Regions from separate parts of the Arthrobacter sp. JSM 101049 genome, predicted to be linked through region 3. Evidence: predicted binding sites of a transcription regulator. Region 3 holds the regulator's gene; each other region holds the start of a gene.
The links. The regulator LexA, encoded in region 3, represses DNA repair genes until DNA is damaged. The targets are predictions, from matches to a motif close to TCGAACANNTGTTCGA.

Region 1 (5,601 bases), on a different contig from region 3:
AGACGCAGTCCCCGCGTAACCAGGTTGGCCATGTTCCGCGGCCCCGGAGCCGGCTCGGTGGCGTTGTACTGGGAGATCGCCCCGCACAGTGCCACGCGTCCGCCGTCGTTCATCGCCCCGATGGCGGCCTCGAGGTGCTCTCCGCCGACGTTGTCGAAGTAGACGTCGATGCCCTCGGGAGCAGCGCTGGCCAGCTGCCCGTCGATGTCGCCGTCCTTGTAGTTGAAGGCCGCGTCGAAGCCGTACCGGGAGGTCAGCAGGTCGATCTTCTCCTGGCTGCCGGCGGAGCCGATGACCCGGGCGGCGCCCTTGAGCCGCGCGATCTGCCCGACCATGGTGCCCACGGCGCCGGCGGCCCCCGAGACGAAAACGGTGTCGCCCTCCTGCAGGGACGCGATCTCCAGCAGGCCGACCCACGCGGTCAGTCCGGTCATGCCCAGCGTGCCCAGGTAGACCGACAGCGGCAGTCCGGGCAGTTCGGCGACGGCGCGGAAGTCGGCGGCCGGGCCCTGGGCGATGTCGCGCCAGCCCTGGCTGTGCAGGACCGGCGTGCCGACGGCCAGGGATTCGTCCCGGCTCTCGACGACGCGGCCGACCGCGCCCCCGGTCATGACCTCGTCGAGCCGGAAGGGCGGGACGTAGGACTTCACGTCGTTCATGCGCCCGCGCATGTAGGGGTCGACCGAGATGAACTCGTTGGCGACGCGGACCTCGCCCGCGTCCAGCGCCGGGAGATCGACGACGGCGGTGCGGAAGTTGTCCTGGTCGGGCCATCCGGTGGGGCGGCTGGCGAGCTGGATGTGCGTGCTGGAGGTCATGGTTCTGCTCCCTCGGACGAGTGGTGTCGCGGTCTGCGATGACCCTACAATATTGGAACGACCAGTACACAATGGGAATTCGAGACGAAGTTCACCCACGGCGCACCGCCGCAGGGCGAACGGGACAAGCGACCGGGACAGGCGGCAGCACAGATGGCACGGACCAGGGCATTCGACACCGACGAGGTCGTCCGCGCAGCGCGGGAGGTCTTCTGGACCTGGGGCTACGACGCCGCGGCGATGCCGGAACTGGAGCGGTCCACCGGGCTGGGGCGGTCGAGCCTCTACAACGCCTTCGGGTCCAAGCGGGGACTGTTCGACGCCGCCGTGCAGAGCTACCTGGACGAGGTCGTCCGCCCCCGCCTTGCTGCCTTGGCCGCCGCGCCGACGGGGGCTGAGGGCCTGCGCGGGTACTTCGACTCCATCGCCGAGGCCGTGCTGGGCAGCGCGGGCGGCCAACAACGGGGATGCCTGCTGCTGGCTGCCGCGTCGGGGCGCAGCGGGCAGGACGACGAGGTCCGCTCCGCCGTGGATGCCTACCGCGCGGAGGTCACCGGCGCCTTCGCCGCCGCACTGCTCCGCGACGTCCCCGCGGCGGGGGACGGGGCGTCCGCCGCACGGGTCGCCGACGGCGCCCGGCTGCTGTTCGCCCTGTTGACGGCCGGCATGGCCCTGGCGCGCATCAACGGAGAGGAGGCCGCGGCGACACTGCGGGCGGCCGCGGACTTCACCGGACCCTTGGCGCCCTGCTGAAGGCCGTCTCCGCCGCCGGTGTCGGAGGGCAGGGATGCCCCATCTGGTGCGCGCCCCTGCGGTGCTAGAGTTGTCATCGAAAGTATGTTCTACTCCAGGGGGTTGTCGTGTTTGGTCAGGACCCCGTCCACGTGCCCCCTCCCGGCACCGGGCCCGGGGAAGACATCCCGGGCGGCTCCACCGTGGGGCGACAAGCCAGCGGCTTCCCCTCGCCGGCCCGTGACTACTTCCACGGCGGCATCGACCTGAACCGCCACCTGATCCGCGACCGCACCTCGACGTTCATCATGCGCGTCTCCGGCAATTTGATGGCCGCTTCGGGCATCTGCGAAGGCGACGAGGTGATCGTCGACCGTTCCGTGGAGCCCCGGGACGGGAAGGTGGTCATCGCCGTGCTCGACGGTGAACTGGTCATCCGACGGCTCGCCGCCGACGCATCCGGGGTCAGCCTGCAGACCGACGAGCCGTCCTCCCGGCCGCTCGCCGTCCCGCAGCTGGAGGACCTGAAGATCTGGGGCGTCGTCACGCGCTGCCTGCACCATGTCTGAGCCCCCGGGGGTCGGAGGGCAGCCGAACGCGGGGGCCCGGTCCACCCTGGTGCCAGTGGCCTATGTTGTCTTCCGGCGCGGCGAAGAGGTCCTGCTCCAATTGCGCCGCGGAACCGGGTACATGGACGGCTGGTGGTCAACGGCAGCTGCAGGCCATGTCGAGGCCGGTGAATCCGTCGAGGAGGCGGCAGCCCGGGAGGCACTTGAGGAACTCGGGGTCGTCGTTGCCCCCGCCGACCTGATGCCGTTGAGCGTGATGCACCGGGCCCAGCTGGACGGCACCGACACCGCCCGGGTCGACTTCTTCTTCACCTGCACGAACTGGACCGGCTGCCCCCGCGTCCGGGAAGCAGACAAGGCCTCCGAGGTCGGGTGGTTCGCCATCGACGACCTGCCCCACCTGCTGGTCCCGCACGAACGCCATGTGCTGGAGCGCCTCCAAACGGGCCTGCCACCGATCATCTCGCATGGCTTCGGCACTGCCGGATCCGCGGAACCCTGCCGCACGGACAGCCGGGGGCAGCGGTGAGCGCCATGCGCCTGGCGCTGGTGGACGTGAACAACTTCTATGTCTCCTGCGAGCGCGCCTTCGACCCACGGCTGGAAGGGCGCCCCGTCGTCGTGCTCTCGAACAACGACGGATGCGTCGTCGCGCGCTCGGAGGAGGCCAAGCGGGCGGGGATCAAGACCGGCACGCCGTGGTTCCAGGTGCAGGGCCGTGCCACGGCGCTGGGCCTGGTGGCCCGGTCGAGCAATTACGAGCTCTACGGGGACATGTCCGCGCGGGTCATGGAGGTGATCGGCCGGTTCGGGGCGTGGCAGGAGGTCTACTCCATCGACGAGTCGTTCATCGGGCTGCCCGGAGACGAGGGGGCGCTGCGGTCGACGGCCGGGCGGATCCGGGAGGCGGTCTGGCGCCATGTCGGGGTGCCGGTCTGCGTGGGCGTGGCACCGACGAAGACGCTGGCCAAGTTCGCCAACCACGTGGCCAAGCGCAACCCGGGCCTGGGTGGGGTCTGTTCGCTGGGCAGCGTTCCGGACGAGGAGATCCGGCGCATCCAGTCACGCGTTCCCGTCACGGGGTTGTGGGGCGTGGGCGGGCGGACCGGGAAGCGGCTCAATGCGCTGGGCATCGACACGATCGCCGACCTGCGGGATGCCGATCCGCTGATGATCCGCAAGAAGTTCTCCGTGGTGCTCCAGCGCACCGTGCTCGAACTCAACGGCACCCCCTGCATCCCCGAGGTGGAGGAACGGGCGGACAAGGCGCAGATCATGTTCTCGCGCAGCTTCTCGACCCCGGTCACCACGAGTGCCGACATGGAGCAGGTCATGGCGCTGTACGCCCAACGCGGTGCCGCCCGGCTGGCGGCCGAGGGCCTGCGGGCCTCGATGCTCACTGTCAGCGCCGGGGTCAGCCGGTTCGCGGCCGCCGCCCCGGCCTCCGGTTCCGGGGAAGGGGCCGACGCGCAGGCCCCCGGGCCGCAGGCGTCGAACCCGGTCGTGTCCGTCCGGCTGCCCGCGCCGACGCAGGATCCGATCGTGCTGACCCGCGCCGCCGTATCGGCGATGCGCGGGCGCATGGTGCCGGACACCCGGTATGTGCGTGCCGGGGTGATGTTCTCCGGGCTCGAGCCGGCCACCGGGCAGGCCACGTTCGACGCGTTCACCGACGAGGCAGGGCAGCCGGACATGGGCACGCTGCTCGGCGACGTTCGGGCCCGGTTCGGCGAGGCGGCCATCGGGTTAGGCCATGCGGGGCTGGCCGAGCCGGCGGGGTGGACCATGAAGCGGGAGTTCGCCTCCCCGCGCTACACCACCGACTGGGCGGATCTGCCGGTCGTCTCCGCCTGAGCATGGTCCGGCGGCAGCCAGCGGCTCCGTCGGTGCACGATGCGTGCCCGGGCCGGCCGGGAGGGTAACCTGATGACGTTTTGCCCGCACTGCCCGAACCGGAGGCCCCATGTCGTCAGCGTCCACCGGTCCACGGTCCCAGGGCTGGTTGTGGACGCTGGTGGTTGCGGGTTTCTTCTCGCAGACGGCGCTGAACCTCGTCCGCCCGGTCACCACCTACAAGCTCATCGACCTGGGCGCCGACGCGACGGCCGTCGGCCTGGTGACCGCCGCCTACGCCATCCTCCCGGTGGTCAGTGCCATGTGGCTGGGCCGGTTAACCGACCGGATCCCGGGGCTGCGCGTGATGGTCGGCATCGGCGCCCTCGTCCTCGCCGCCGGTGCCGCCGCACTGGCGCTCGCCGGCACCATCGTCTGGGTGGCCGCCGCCAGCGCCGTGCTGGGCATGGGCCACCTCATCTTCACGATCGCCGGGCAATCGGCCATCGCCCGCTTCTCCCCGAACGACCAGCTGGACCGGGGCTTCGGGTGGTTCACCGCGGCCTACGCGGGCGGCCAGATCGCCGGTCCGCTGGTCGCCGGCCTGCTCCTGGGAGACGGCGCCGGCATCGGGCCCGGAACCCGGGCCGAGGGCACGACTTTCTCGATGTGGCTGGGAGCCGCCTTGGCATTGACGGTCCTGCCCGTCCTGCTGCCCGGCATCATCGCCAGCCGCGGCGGAACCCGCGGCCGGGGCACGGCGCCGGGGGAGCGCCGCCGTCGTGCCGTCCTGTCCGCACCGGCGCCACAGGACGACGGCGGTCCCGGCCGCCCGACGATGGGCGCCATCCTGAACAGGCCCGGTGTGCGGTCCAACATGCTCGCATCGCTCGCCCTCCTGGCCATGCTGGACATCCTCACCGCCTTCCTGCCGCTGGTGGGTGAAGCGCACGGCGTCTCGCCGGCATGGATCGGGATGCTACTGGCCGCCCGCGGCGCCGGGACGATCATCTCGCGCGGCTTCCTGCCCTACCTCAGCCGCCGGATCGCGCGCCGGATACTGCTCATGGGCAGCCTCTACGGGGCCGGCATCTGCCTCGCCGTGCCCGCCCTGGTCATCGACACCCCGTGGGCGACGCTGGTGCTGCTCTTCGCCGGCGGGATCTTCCTGGGGCTGGGCCAGCCGCTGACGATGTCGCTGATCTCCGAGTCCGTGCCGCACTCCTGGCGCGGCTCCGCCTTGGCCGTGCGCCTCATGGGGAACCGACTGGGCCAGGTCGTCATGCCGCTGGCGGCCGGCCTGATCGCGGCACCGCTCGGTCCGGCCGGGGCCATCTGGTTCGGCTGCGCTGTCCTGGTGGGCAGCGGGGTGCAGAAGAGCCTCGGACCCGCTCGCTGACGGCCCGGCTACCCCGACCGGCTATGGCACGCCGGGATTTCACGGTAAAATCGACGCGGTCAGTTGTCCCCGCCGCGTCCCGTCCCGCAGGTGGGTCCGCCTGACGCGGTACCGCTTCCGCCAGTCCGCAGCCCGCAGCACCACTGCCGCGGGTCGCGCGGGAGCATGGATGCCCCGGCAACGGGGTGCCGCCGTCGTACATGGAGTGTGGTCCGGGCGGGGGCCGGCGGATGCCGTGGCCCCGCAGGCC
Region 2 (5,601 bases), on a different contig from region 3:
GCAATGTGACGGAACGCGGCGTAACGATTGCTGTTCACACCGGGCCTCACGGCCCTAACGTTACGGCCATGACTATTGTGCGAACCTCCGTTCCCGTCCTGGACTTCTCCACGGCACGCACCGCAGACGGCAGCTTCACCCCGGACTTCATCGACGCGCTGCGCGACGCGACGCACAACGTCGGCTTTTTCCAGCTCACCGGCTACGGCGCCGCCGACGGGCAGGCCCAGGAGCTGCTGGACACCATGGACGCCTTCTTCAAGCTGCCCCTCGAGGAGCGGTTAAAGCTGGACAACCGCACCTCCGCCCAGTTCCGTGGCTACACGCGGCTGGGCAAGGAGATGACCCAGGGCCGGGCCGACTCGCGCGAGCAGATCGACTACGGCCCCGAGCGCCAGGTGCTGGACTCCTACCCGGCCGACCGCCCCTACCTGAACCTGCAGGGCCCCAACCAGTGGCCGGAATCGTTCCCCGAGCTCGAGCGCGTGGCCATGGCCTGGGCTGACCTGATGTCCCGCGTCGGCGCCGAGCTGCTGGCGGCGATCTCCGTCTCGCTCGGCCTGCCTGAGGACTACTTCGCCGAGCCGTTCGAGGCCGCCCCGGCCTGGATGGGCAAGCTGGTGCACTACGTCGGCGGCCAGGTCCCCGAGGCCGGCACCCAGGGCGTGGGCCTGCACGCCGACTACGGCTTCGTCACCCTGCTGCTGCAGGACCTCGTCGGCGGCCTGGAGGTCAAGCCCTACGGCCAGGACGAGTGGATCACCGTCGAGCCGATCTCCGGCGCCCTGGTGGTGAACCTCGGCGAGATGCTCGAGGTCGCGACGAACGGCTACCTGATGGCCACGATCCACCGCGTCACCGCTCCGCCGGCGGGCGTGGACCGCTACTCGGTGCCCTTCTTCTGGTCGCCGCGGCTGGACTCGGTCATCGACACGGTCCCGCTGCCCGCCGACCTGGCTGCCGCGGCCCGCGGCGTCTCCGACGACCCCACCAACCCGATGCTCTCCTCCTACGGCGCCAACGTCCTGAAAGGCTGGCTGCGCGCCCACCCGGAGACCGCCGCGATCCACTACCCCGAGCTGGTCAAGTAGCAGCCGGACCCGTAGCTGCCGGGTACGACGCCGGCACTCGCCCCGGTCGCGGAGCCCACCCCGGCGCCGGGGCCGGGGCGTTTCCGTACCCACCCTGTCTTCACCTTGCCTGCTCCTCATATTGCACGGCGTTAGAACGTGTGTTCTAATCGTTGGCATGAGGTGGAGCTCCCAGAACCTGGCCACGGCGCCCGCCTCCGACGCGCCGACGCCGGAGCTCTTCGGCGTGCGCGGGCTGGTGCGGACCGTGCGGACACCGGAATTCGCGGGGATGGCCTTCCACGAGGTGCTGGCCAAATCGGCGCTGAACAAGGTCCCCGCCTCAAGCAACATGCCATTCGGCTGGACCGTCAACCCGTTCCGTGGCTGCTCGCACGCCTGCGTCTACTGCTTCGCACGCAACACGCACCGCTACCTGGACCTGGACACCGGCAAGGACTTCGACTCCCAGGTCGTCGTCAAGGTCAACATCGCCGACGTCCTGCGTGCCGAGGTCGCCAAGCCGCGCTGGGGCCACGAGCTGGTCGCCCTGGGCACCAACACCGATCCGTACCAGCGCGCGGAGGGCCGGTATGAGCTGATGCCTGGCATCATCTCCGCGCTGGCCGAGCACGGCACCCCGATGTCGATCCTCACCAAGGGCACCCTGCTGCGCCGGGACCTGCCCCTGCTCGAACAGGCAGCCACCCAAGTTCCCGTGGACATCTCGATGTCGATCGCCATCTTCGACGACGACCTGCAGCAGCGCATCGAGCCCGGCACCCCGAGCACCGCCGCCCGGCTGGCCACGGTGCGGGCCGCTGCGGACCGGGGCTTCAACGTCACCGCCTTCCTGATGCCGATCCTGCCCTACCTCACGGACTCGACGGAGCACCTGGACCACGCACTGGCCGCCCTCAAAGAGGCCGGGGCCACCAGCGTCATCTACGGCGCACTGCACCTGCGCCCGGGCGCCCGCGAATGGTTCCTGTCCTGGATCGAACGCGACTACCCGCACCTGGGCAGCGCCTACCACTCCATGTATGCCCGCTCCGCCTACGCCCCTGCCGACTACCGCGCGTGGCTGGCCCATCGGGTCAAGCCGCTGCTGCGTCGCCACGGCCTGGACTACAAGACCGACGCGGATACCCCGGCACCGCGGCGCATGGATCGCGGACGTGCCGACGCGGGGAACCGGACCGGGCAAGGTCCTTCGACCGTCCCGTCGCTGGGCCTGGAGCCCCAGCCCACGCTGTTCTGACCTCCCGCCCCTGCCGCTCCCCTCCCTGGCCCGTTTTCGGCCAGCGGCAGCAGCGGCAGGGCATTAGGGTGTCTTCATGACTGGCATCACACCTTCGGGCTCGACCACCATCCGCGGCGCGGTCCTCGAAACGATCGGGGCGAACCGGCCATTCGCCGGCTCCGGTCCCCTGCGGGTGCAGGAACTGACCCTCGCGGCGCCCGGCCCCGGCGAGGTCAGGATCCGGATCGAGGCAGCCGGTGTCTGCCATTCGGACCTGTCGGTCGTGGACGGGAACCGTGTCCGGCCGCTGCCCATGCTCCTGGGCCACGAGGCAGCCGGGATCGTCGAGGAGCTCGGCGACGGCGTGGACGACCTCCAGCCAGGCCAGCGCGTGGTGATGGTCTTCCTGCCGCGGTGCGGCGAGTGCGCCGAATGCTCAACGGGCGGCCGGCTGCCCTGTTCGGCCGGGAGCGCCTCCAACAACACCGGTGAACTCCTCGGAGGCGGCCGCCGGTTGAGCCGCGGGACGGCTGCGGACGGCGAGCCGATCCACCACCACCTGGGGGTTTCGGGATTCGCGACGGGGGCCGTCGTGGATCGGAGGTCGGTGGTCCCGGTCGCCTCCGACGTCCCGCCGGCCATCGCCGCGGTTCTGGGATGCGCGGTGCTCACCGGCGGTGGCGCGGTGCTCAACGCAGCCCGCCCGGGACCGGAGGACGACATCATCGTCGTCGGCCTCGGCGGAGTCGGCATGGCCGCGCTCATGGTGGCCCGCGCCGTCACGTCCGGCCGGGTCACCGGCATCGACCAGCAGCCGGAGAAGCTGGAGCTGGCCCGCGATCTCGGAGCCGACGACGCCCTGCCCCCCGAGCAGGCAGGCGAACGGGGCATCACGGCGCCTTTCGTCATCGAGGCGGCGGGACACCCGGTCGCCTTTGAGACCGCAGTTACCCTCACGGGCGCCGGTGGCACGACGGTCACCGTCGGACTCCCCGCACCCGACGCCGTGTCCCGGATCAGCCCGCTCGGGCTGACCGCGCAGGCCCGCTCGATCGTCGGGTCCTACCTGGGCTCGGCCGTCCCGTCCCGTGACATCCCGCGCTTTGTCGAACTCTGGCGGGAGGGCAAGCTGCCGCTGGAGCGTCTGGTCACCCGGCACATCGGGCTGGAGGACATCAACGAGGCGATGGACGAGCTGGCCGCCGGGCGGGCAGTGCGTCAGGTCATCGACTTCCAGCGCTAGCGGCGGCCGAGAGCCGGTCCACGGCCTCGATGACCATCCCAGGCGCACAGGCCAGGTTCATGCGCGCGAAGCCGGCGCCCTGCGAACCGAAGTCCAGACCCCTGACCAAGGCGACGCGGGCCTGCTCGAGCGCATAGGCCGCAGGATCGGCGCCCCAGTCCAGGGCGCGCAGGTCCAGCCAGGCCAGGTAGGACGCCTCGGGTCGGCGCCAGCGCACGGCAGGGAGCTTCTCGGCCAGTTGGGCATCCAGCAGGGCGACGTTCGACTCGATGGCGGCGATGGTCGAGGACAACCAGTCCCGGCTGGCCCCGAAGCCCTCGCGGGTGGCGATCAGGCCGAAGAGGCCCGTCCTGGCGGAGACTTCCCCGGGCAGGGAGCGGATCAGGGCCGCCATCGGTTCCGACGCCGCGGCGAACATGGCCGTCTTCAGGCCAGCGAGGTTGAAGGCCTTGCTGCCGGATTCCGCGGCGATGCCATGGTCGCGGGCCTCTTCGGACACGCTCAGGTACGGGGTGAAGCGCGTCCCGGCGTGCGTCAGCGGTGCGTGGATCTCGTCGCTGACGACGAACGCACCGTGGCGCGCCACCACATGGGACAGGCGGGCCAAGGTGGCGCGGTCGTGGACGAGCCCGAGGGGGTTGTGCGGATTGCACAGCAGCACGGCCTTCGCCCCGGCGGCCAGCGCGCGGTCGATCCCGTCCACGTCGAGGCGGTAGGCATCGGCCTCGTCGAGCAGGGGCACCTCGACGACGGTTCCCCCGGCTTCGGGGACCAGGTCGAAGAACGGCGGGTAGACGGGCGGGGTGATGACCACCCCGTCACCCGGGGAGATCAACCGGCGCAGCGACTCGACGATGACCACGCTGACGTCGGTGGTGTAGGCCATCCGGTCGGGTGCCGGGGACCAGTCCCAGGCGTCGGCCGCGAAGCCGGCGAATGCCGCTGCGGCCCGGGTGTCGTGGGGATTGACGTAGCCGGTGTCCCCCGTCTCGATCGCCTCGCGGAGGGCGACCTGGATGGCGGGTGCCAGTCCGTAGTCCATTTCCGCGACGAACATCGGCAGCACGTCGTCCGGGTGGGCCGTCCACTTCTCGCTGGTGCGGCGGCGCAGGACCTCGATCGGGTCGGCGGCAGTCGTCATCGTGGCCAGGTCTCCTTCACTGCTGCGGGTGTTCTACAGTGCGGCGCGCACCGCGTCGACGAGTTCGTTGGAGAGGGGCTCCACGGCGGAGCGGAACCGCCCCAGGACCTGGCCGTCGCGGCCGACGAGGAACTTCTCGAAGTTCCAGGCGACGTCCTGGACCTCGCCCGTGGGGTAGGCGGTGAGTTCACGGTAGAGCGGATGTGCGTCGGGGCCGTTGACGTCGGCCTTGCGCGCCAGCGGGAACGTCACGCCGTAGGTGGCCTGGCAGAACTGGCCGATCTCCGCGTCGGTCCCCGGTTCTTGCTCCTTGAACTGGTTGCACGGTACGCCCAGGACCATCAGCCCCTGCTCCCGGTAGGTGGTGTACAGCTCCTCCAGCCCGGCGTATTGGGGAGTGAATCCGCACCGGGAGGCCACGTTGACGACCAGGACGACCCGCCCGCCGAAGGCGTCGCCGAAGGTGGTCCCGGTCCCGTCGTTGAGGGTGAGCGGGATGTCCTGCAGCGTGGAAACGGCGTTGCCCATGGTGGCCTTCCTCTCGAGGGGTGCGGTCACCGCCAGTCTAGCCACCCGGTGCCGCGCTTCCGATGGGTCAGCGCCCGGCGAACCGGTTGACGCGGCGCACCGTATCCGGGTGATCCGCCAGGGCCGCGATGCGCGCCGATTCCTCGCGTAGGTGGTCGGCGTACCCCTCGAGCATTTCCGCCCGGAGCAGCCGTTTGGTGGGGGCCAGGGTCCGCACCGCTCCCTGGAGGAAGGCGTCTTCGGCCACGGTGAGTTCCCCGTCGAAGACGGCTGCCGGGGCCGACGCGTTGGCCAGGCCCCAGGCCACGGCCTCATTGCCCGAGAGCCGGCGGCCACCCAGCGTCAGCTCCACCGCTCGTGGGTGGCCGACCACCCG
Region 3 (5,601 bases):
CTGGCGGTGCTCCCGGAATTCGACACGGTGATCATCGACGAGGCCCACGAACTCCAGGACCGGGTCACCAGCTCGGTCACCCGGCCCCTGTCGGCGGCCATGGTCACCGCCGCCGCAACGGCCACCCGGCGCAACTGCAAGGGAGTCGCCGTCGAGGCCCTGAGCCAGGCGGGCAAGTCCCTGGCAGCTGCCCTCGAGGGCGTTGCGACCGGGTTGCTCCCCAAGGGGCTGAACGAGGGCCAGCGGGCCGCTGTGGCCGCGGTACGCGAGGCCGCCCGGGTTGCCCTCTCCGATTCCAAACCCGCAAATGGCGATACGGCAGACGGCGGACGGCAGATGGCCCGGTCGCAGTTGATGTACCTGGTGGAACAGTGCGACCGGCTCGATGGACCGTCCGATGAACGCGAGGTGGTGTGGATATCACGCCAGGGGAGCTTCACCCCGGGCGCCGGATACACCGCGGCGGACGACACGGCCCCGGCAACCATCAATGTCGCACCACTGTCGGTTGCCGGCAAGCTGCGCGAGGGGTTGTTCGATGGGCGCACCGTCATCCTGACCTCGGCCACCCTGGCCATCGGCGCCGCCTTCGAGCCGGTGGCCGGATCACTGGGCCTGCTGGGGGAGGGCGCCCCCGCGTGGACCGGCGTCGACGTTGGCAGCCCCTTCGACTACGCGCGGCAAGGCATGCTCTACGTTGCCCGGCATCTGCCCAAGCCATCCCGCAGCCTCGCTCCGGAGGCATTGGATGAGTTGGCGGACCTGATCGATGCATCCGGCGGCGGAGTGCTGGCACTCTTCTCCTCGCGGCGCGCCGCCGAGGAGGCCACCGAAGCCCTCCGGCCGCGTGTGGCCCCCGATATCCTCTGCCAGGGCGAATCGAGCATGTCCTCGCTGGTCCAGCAGTTCGCCGACGAGCGCGATACGTGCCTCTTCGGCACCATGACCCTGTGGCAAGGCGTCGACGTTCCCGGTGACTCGTGCCGGCTGGTCGTCATCGACCGGATCCCCTTTCCCCGGCCGGACGATCCGTTGTCCACCGCCCGCAGCCGGGACGTCGCCCGGCACGGAGGCAACGGCTTCATGGCCGTCTCCGCCTCCCATGCCGCAGTCCGGCTGGCCCAGGGCGCGGGTCGACTGATCCGCTCCACGGCCGACCGCGGCGTGGTCGCCGTGCTGGACTCCCGCCTGGCCACCGAGCGCTACGGGAACTTCCTGCGCGCCTCGCTTCCTCCGATGTGGGCTACGACGGACAAGGACGTCGTCCTCGGTTCGCTGCGCCGCCTGGCCGCCGGAAGCGCATGAAAAGGCAGGGTCCTCCGTCGGCTGACGGAGGACCCTGCGGACATGCCGGGATGGAGTGCAGCTAGATCGAGCGCATCACCGAAACGACCTTGCCCATGACTGTGGCATGGTCGCCGAGGATCGGTTCGTACTGGCGGTTCTGGGGTAGGAGCCAGGTATGCCCGTCACGCTGGCGGAAGGTCTTGACCGTGGCTTCGTCGTCCAGGAGCGCCGCCACGATATCGCCGTTCTCGGCATGCTGTTGGCGGCGCACGACCACCCAGTCCCCATCGCAAATCGCAGCCTCGACCATCGAATCGCCGCTGACCTTGAGCATGAACAACTCACCATGGCCAACCAGCTGGCGGGGAAGCGACATGACGTCCTCCACGGACTGGTCCGCAAGGATCGGCCCACCGGCGGCGATTCTGCCGACCAGCGGAACCCTCGCGACATCCGCGGATTCGTCGGTCCCGATAATCGACAGGGAGGGGCGGGGCTGGCCTGAGAGACTCTCCGGCACCTCCGCCGGTCCCGCCTCGGGGCCGGCCGCACCCGCGATGGTGTCGTCGCCGCGCTGCTGTGCCTGCAGGACCTCCATGGCGCGCGGGCGGCGCGGGTCGCGCCGGATATAGCCGAGCTTTTCCAGTTGTGACAACTGGTGGGTCACGCTGGACAGGCTCGCCAACCCGACCGTGTCACCGATTTCGCGCATCGACGGAGGATACCCCTTGTCGGAGACGGCGCGCTGGATCGTGTCGAGGATTTGCTGTTGCCGATCCGTCAGTTTCTTGGGCGCCTTCTTGGGGGCCGGATTCTCCGCTGGGCTCATGGTCCATCCCGTCCTGGTCGATCGCCGGCGTACCGGAAGTTGTGCGCAATATGTCGGATGCGGCTGGTGGACTCTCGTCGTGCGGCCGATGGTTCCACTCTATGCGACCCACTCGGTTCGTTCAAAGGTTTATTCGAACGTGTCTCGACATTCTTCGTACATAGATGCTAAAAATGATGAAAACATTCGAAGATGCATTCGAAGAAGGGCTGATGGCCCGTAAGCAGGTTCCCGCTACGGCGGGCCGACAGGAAGGCAAGACCATGGCGCAAATCGCAATCGCAGCCCCGGTGTTCGTCGGAGCGGGCCGCACCGGTGTCCCGTCGGCATCCAAGCGGGCACGAGGCCCGGAGGCGTCCCCCGCACCCCTCCAGCTGACCCGTCGCGGCCGCTTTATCCTGATCGGACTGCCGCTGATGCTCGCTGCCACGGCTGCCATCGTCCTGGCGGGCATCTTCACTGCACCGGTCATGGCGTCGGGAGCTGCGGAAACCAGGCCCGTCGAGGCGACTACGGTTTCCGTCATGGACGGGGACACCATCTGGGAGCTCGCCGCCGAGTTCGCCCCGGAGCGTGACCGCCAGCAGGTCGTGGCCGAAATCACCGAAATGAACGACCTGCGCGGCTCCGTGCTCGTTCCCGGACAGGAGATCTTCGTCCCCACCGGTGATTGAGGCCGGAATATGACCCCAGAGCTGCCCGTGATTCCCGGCATGGGCCATGGGCCAATAGAATGGTGCGGTGAGTAATCAGCTGGAAAAACTGGCCAAGCTGCCGCTGCGGGACAACCTGCGTGGCATCGAACCCTACGGCGCGCCCCAACTCGATGTCGCCGTCCTGCTGAACGTCAACGAAAACACCCATCCCCTCCCGGAAGCCGTCCGCCAGGCCATCGCCGACGACGTTGCGGACGCGGCAACCGGCTTGAACCGCTATCCGGATCGGGAATTCACCGAACTGCGCGAGCGTCTCGCCGCGTATCTCGGCCACGGTCTGAGGCCGGAAAACCTCTGGGCCGCGAACGGCTCCAACGAGGTGCTGCAACAGATCCTGCAGGCCTTCGGCGGCCCCGGACGCACCGTGATGAGCTTCCCGCCGACCTACTCGATGTACCCCCTGTTGGCCAGCGGCACCGACACCACCTACATCGCCGGTGAACGAAGCGAGGACTTCCAGCTCACCGCGGCCTCCGCCGCCCGGCAGGTCACCTCCGCGGCCCCGAACATCGTCATCCTGTGCTCCCCGAACAACCCCACCGGGACCGCATTGGGCCTCGACGTGGTCGAAGCCGTGTACGAGGCCGGACGGGCCAGCAACTCCATCGTCATCGTCGATGAGGCCTACGCCGAATTCGCCCTGGCCGGCACCGAATCGGCACTCACCCTGATCCCCGGCCGGGAACGCCTGATCGTCACGCGGACCATGAGCAAGGCCTTCGCCTTGGCGGGCGCCCGACTCGGCTACCTCGCCGCCGCCCCGGAGATCGCCGACGCGCTTCGGCTGGTCCGGCTGCCCTACCACCTCTCGGCGGTCACCCAGGCCACCGCGAACGCGGCCCTCAAGCACGTGGACGCGCTGCTGGCCACTGTCGAGGACATCAAGGGCCAGCGCGACCGGATCGTCGCCGAGCTGAAGCGGCTGGGCCTGACGCCGGCCGTCAGCGACTCAAATTTCGTCTTCTTCGGCGGCCTCGAGCACTCGGGCCACGTCTGGCAGGGTTTGCTGGACGCCGGTGTGCTGGTCCGCGACGTCGGAATCCCCGGGCACTTGCGTGTTACCGCAGGCACCGAAGCCGAGACCACGGCCTTCCTCGAAGCGCTTGAAGCGCTCGTGGGTGGCACCGCCCGTCCTGCCCCCGGGCTGGAAGGCTAGACTTAACCCCCGGGTGGTCCGAGTGCTGCCCGTTCCCCCACACCAAAGGATTGTCTGTGTCTGCAGAACTGCCCAGCGGCCGCCGTGCCCGGTTGGAGCGCACCACGAGCGAGTCCACCGTCGTCGTCGAACTCGACCTCGACGGAACGGGCGTCGCGAACATCAGCACCAGTGTCCCGTTCTACGACCACATGCTGACGGCACTGGCGAAGCATTCACTCATCGACCTCACCGTCCAGGCGACGGGGGACACCCACATCGACGTGCACCACACCGTTGAGGACGTGGCCATCACCCTGGGGGAGGTGCTGCGCACGGCCCTGGGCAACAAGGCGGGAATCCGCCGGTTCGGCCAAGCCACGATCCCGCTGGACGAGGCACTGGCACACGCCGTCGTCGACATCTCGGGACGGCCCTACCTGGTCCACGGCGGGGAACCGGCCGGGCAGGAGTACCACCTCATCGGAGGCCACTTCACCGGATCGCTGACGCGGCATGTCTTCGAGGCGCTGACGCTCCACGCGCAGATCTGCCTGCACATGCGCGTCCTGGGCGGCCGCGACCCGCACCACATCGTGGAAGCCCAGTTCAAGGCGTTTGCCCGGGCGCTCCGGGAAGCCATCGAACCCGACGTCCGCACCGGCGGTGCGATCCCCTCGACGAAGGGGGCCCTGTAGATGCCGGGCCCACGCATCACCGTGCTGGACTACGGGTCGGGAAACATCCGATCCGCCGTCCGCGCCCTTGAACACGTCGGTGCGGAGGTCACCCTCAGCCGCGCGGCGGAGGACATCCGCGAAGCCGACGGCCTCGTGGTCCCCGGGGTGGGTGCCTTCGCCAGTGTCATGCAGGCTCTGAACGACGTGGGGGCGGGGCCCCTCATCGGCCGTCGCATCGCCGGCGGAAGGCCCGTTCTGGGCATCTGCGTGGGCCACCAGGTGTTCTTCGACGAGGGTGTGGAACATGGCATCCGCACCGCTGGATTCGGCGAATGGCCGGGGACCGTGGAATTGCTCAAGGCTCCGGTGGTGCCCCACATGGGGTGGAACACCGTCGAGGCGGCCCCCGGTTCCCGCCTCTTCGCCGGCATCGAGGACGAGCGTTTCTACTTCGTGCATTCCTACGCGGTGCAGACGTGGGATTTCCCCGTCGCCCAGCCGCGCATGACGCCCCCTGCCGTCACCTGGTCCGAACACGGAAGCCGCTTCATCGCCGCCGTGGAGAACGGGCCGCTCTCGGCGGTCCAGTTCCACCCGGAGAAATCCGGCGACGCCGGGGCACAGCTTCTGGCCAACTGGCTGGGGACGCTGGCCTGATGTGGAGCATCGTCCTCATGGCCCTGGGCGGCATCCTGGCCGGCGGGGCTCTGTCGCTGCGCCAGCAGAAGGCCCACATCTCCTGGATCATCACCGCCTGGGTCCTGGCGGGCATGGCATTGCTCGCCGCCTACGTCCTGACCCTGAAGTAGACGACCGGGCCGGCGCAGCGCCACGCGAGCCCGACCCGACCACCCCCGACGACCGGAGACCACCACAGTGACCACGACCAGCATCCTCGAACTCCTGCCCGCAGTGGACATCGCCGACGGCCAGGCAGTCCGCCTCGTCCAAGGC

Region 1: AB8M85_RS09575 (LexA family protein) is a predicted target of LexA. The motif match lies at 1,648-1,663, and genes of this name have one in related genera.
Region 2: AB8M85_RS11195 (Rv2578c family radical SAM protein) is a predicted target of LexA. The motif match lies at 1,224-1,239, and genes of this name have one in related genera.

Annotation. Positions count from the first base shown of each region.
Region 1 covers NZ_JBGFFC010000003.1:24,877-30,477, reverse strand. Annotated here, with positions in the region: gene AB8M85_RS09585 (NADP-dependent oxidoreductase) at 1-818, opposite strand, end outside; gene AB8M85_RS09580 (TetR/AcrR family transcriptional regulator) at 972-1,571, shown strand; gene AB8M85_RS09575 (LexA family protein) at 1,736-2,119, shown strand; gene AB8M85_RS09570 (NUDIX domain-containing protein) at 2,175-2,648, shown strand; gene AB8M85_RS09565 (Y-family DNA polymerase) at 2,654-3,973, shown strand; gene AB8M85_RS09560 (MFS transporter) at 4,083-5,351, shown strand.
Region 2 covers NZ_JBGFFC010000003.1:368,129-373,729, forward strand. Annotated here, with positions in the region: gene AB8M85_RS11190 (isopenicillin N synthase family dioxygenase) at 69-1,091, shown strand; gene AB8M85_RS11195 (Rv2578c family radical SAM protein) at 1,249-2,331, shown strand; gene AB8M85_RS11200 (alcohol dehydrogenase catalytic domain-containing protein) at 2,408-3,556, shown strand; gene AB8M85_RS11205 (MalY/PatB family protein) at 3,537-4,697, opposite strand; gene AB8M85_RS11210 (glutathione peroxidase) at 4,731-5,225, opposite strand; gene AB8M85_RS11215 (enoyl-CoA hydratase/isomerase family protein) at 5,293-5,601, opposite strand, start outside.
Region 3 covers NZ_JBGFFC010000010.1:33,913-39,513, reverse strand. Annotated here, with positions in the region: gene AB8M85_RS16660 (ATP-dependent DNA helicase) at 1-1,305, shown strand, start outside; gene lexA (transcriptional repressor LexA) at 1,367-2,116, opposite strand; gene AB8M85_RS16650 (LysM peptidoglycan-binding domain-containing protein) at 2,380-2,790, shown strand; gene AB8M85_RS16645 (histidinol-phosphate transaminase) at 2,858-3,988, shown strand; gene hisB (imidazoleglycerol-phosphate dehydratase HisB) at 4,045-4,665, shown strand; gene hisH (imidazole glycerol phosphate synthase subunit HisH) at 4,666-5,304, shown strand; gene AB8M85_RS16630 (hypothetical protein) at 5,304-5,456, shown strand; gene priA (bifunctional 1-(5-phosphoribosyl)-5-((5-phosphoribosylamino)methylideneamino)imidazole-4-carboxamide isomerase/phosphoribosylanthranilate isomerase PriA) at 5,524-5,601, shown strand, end outside.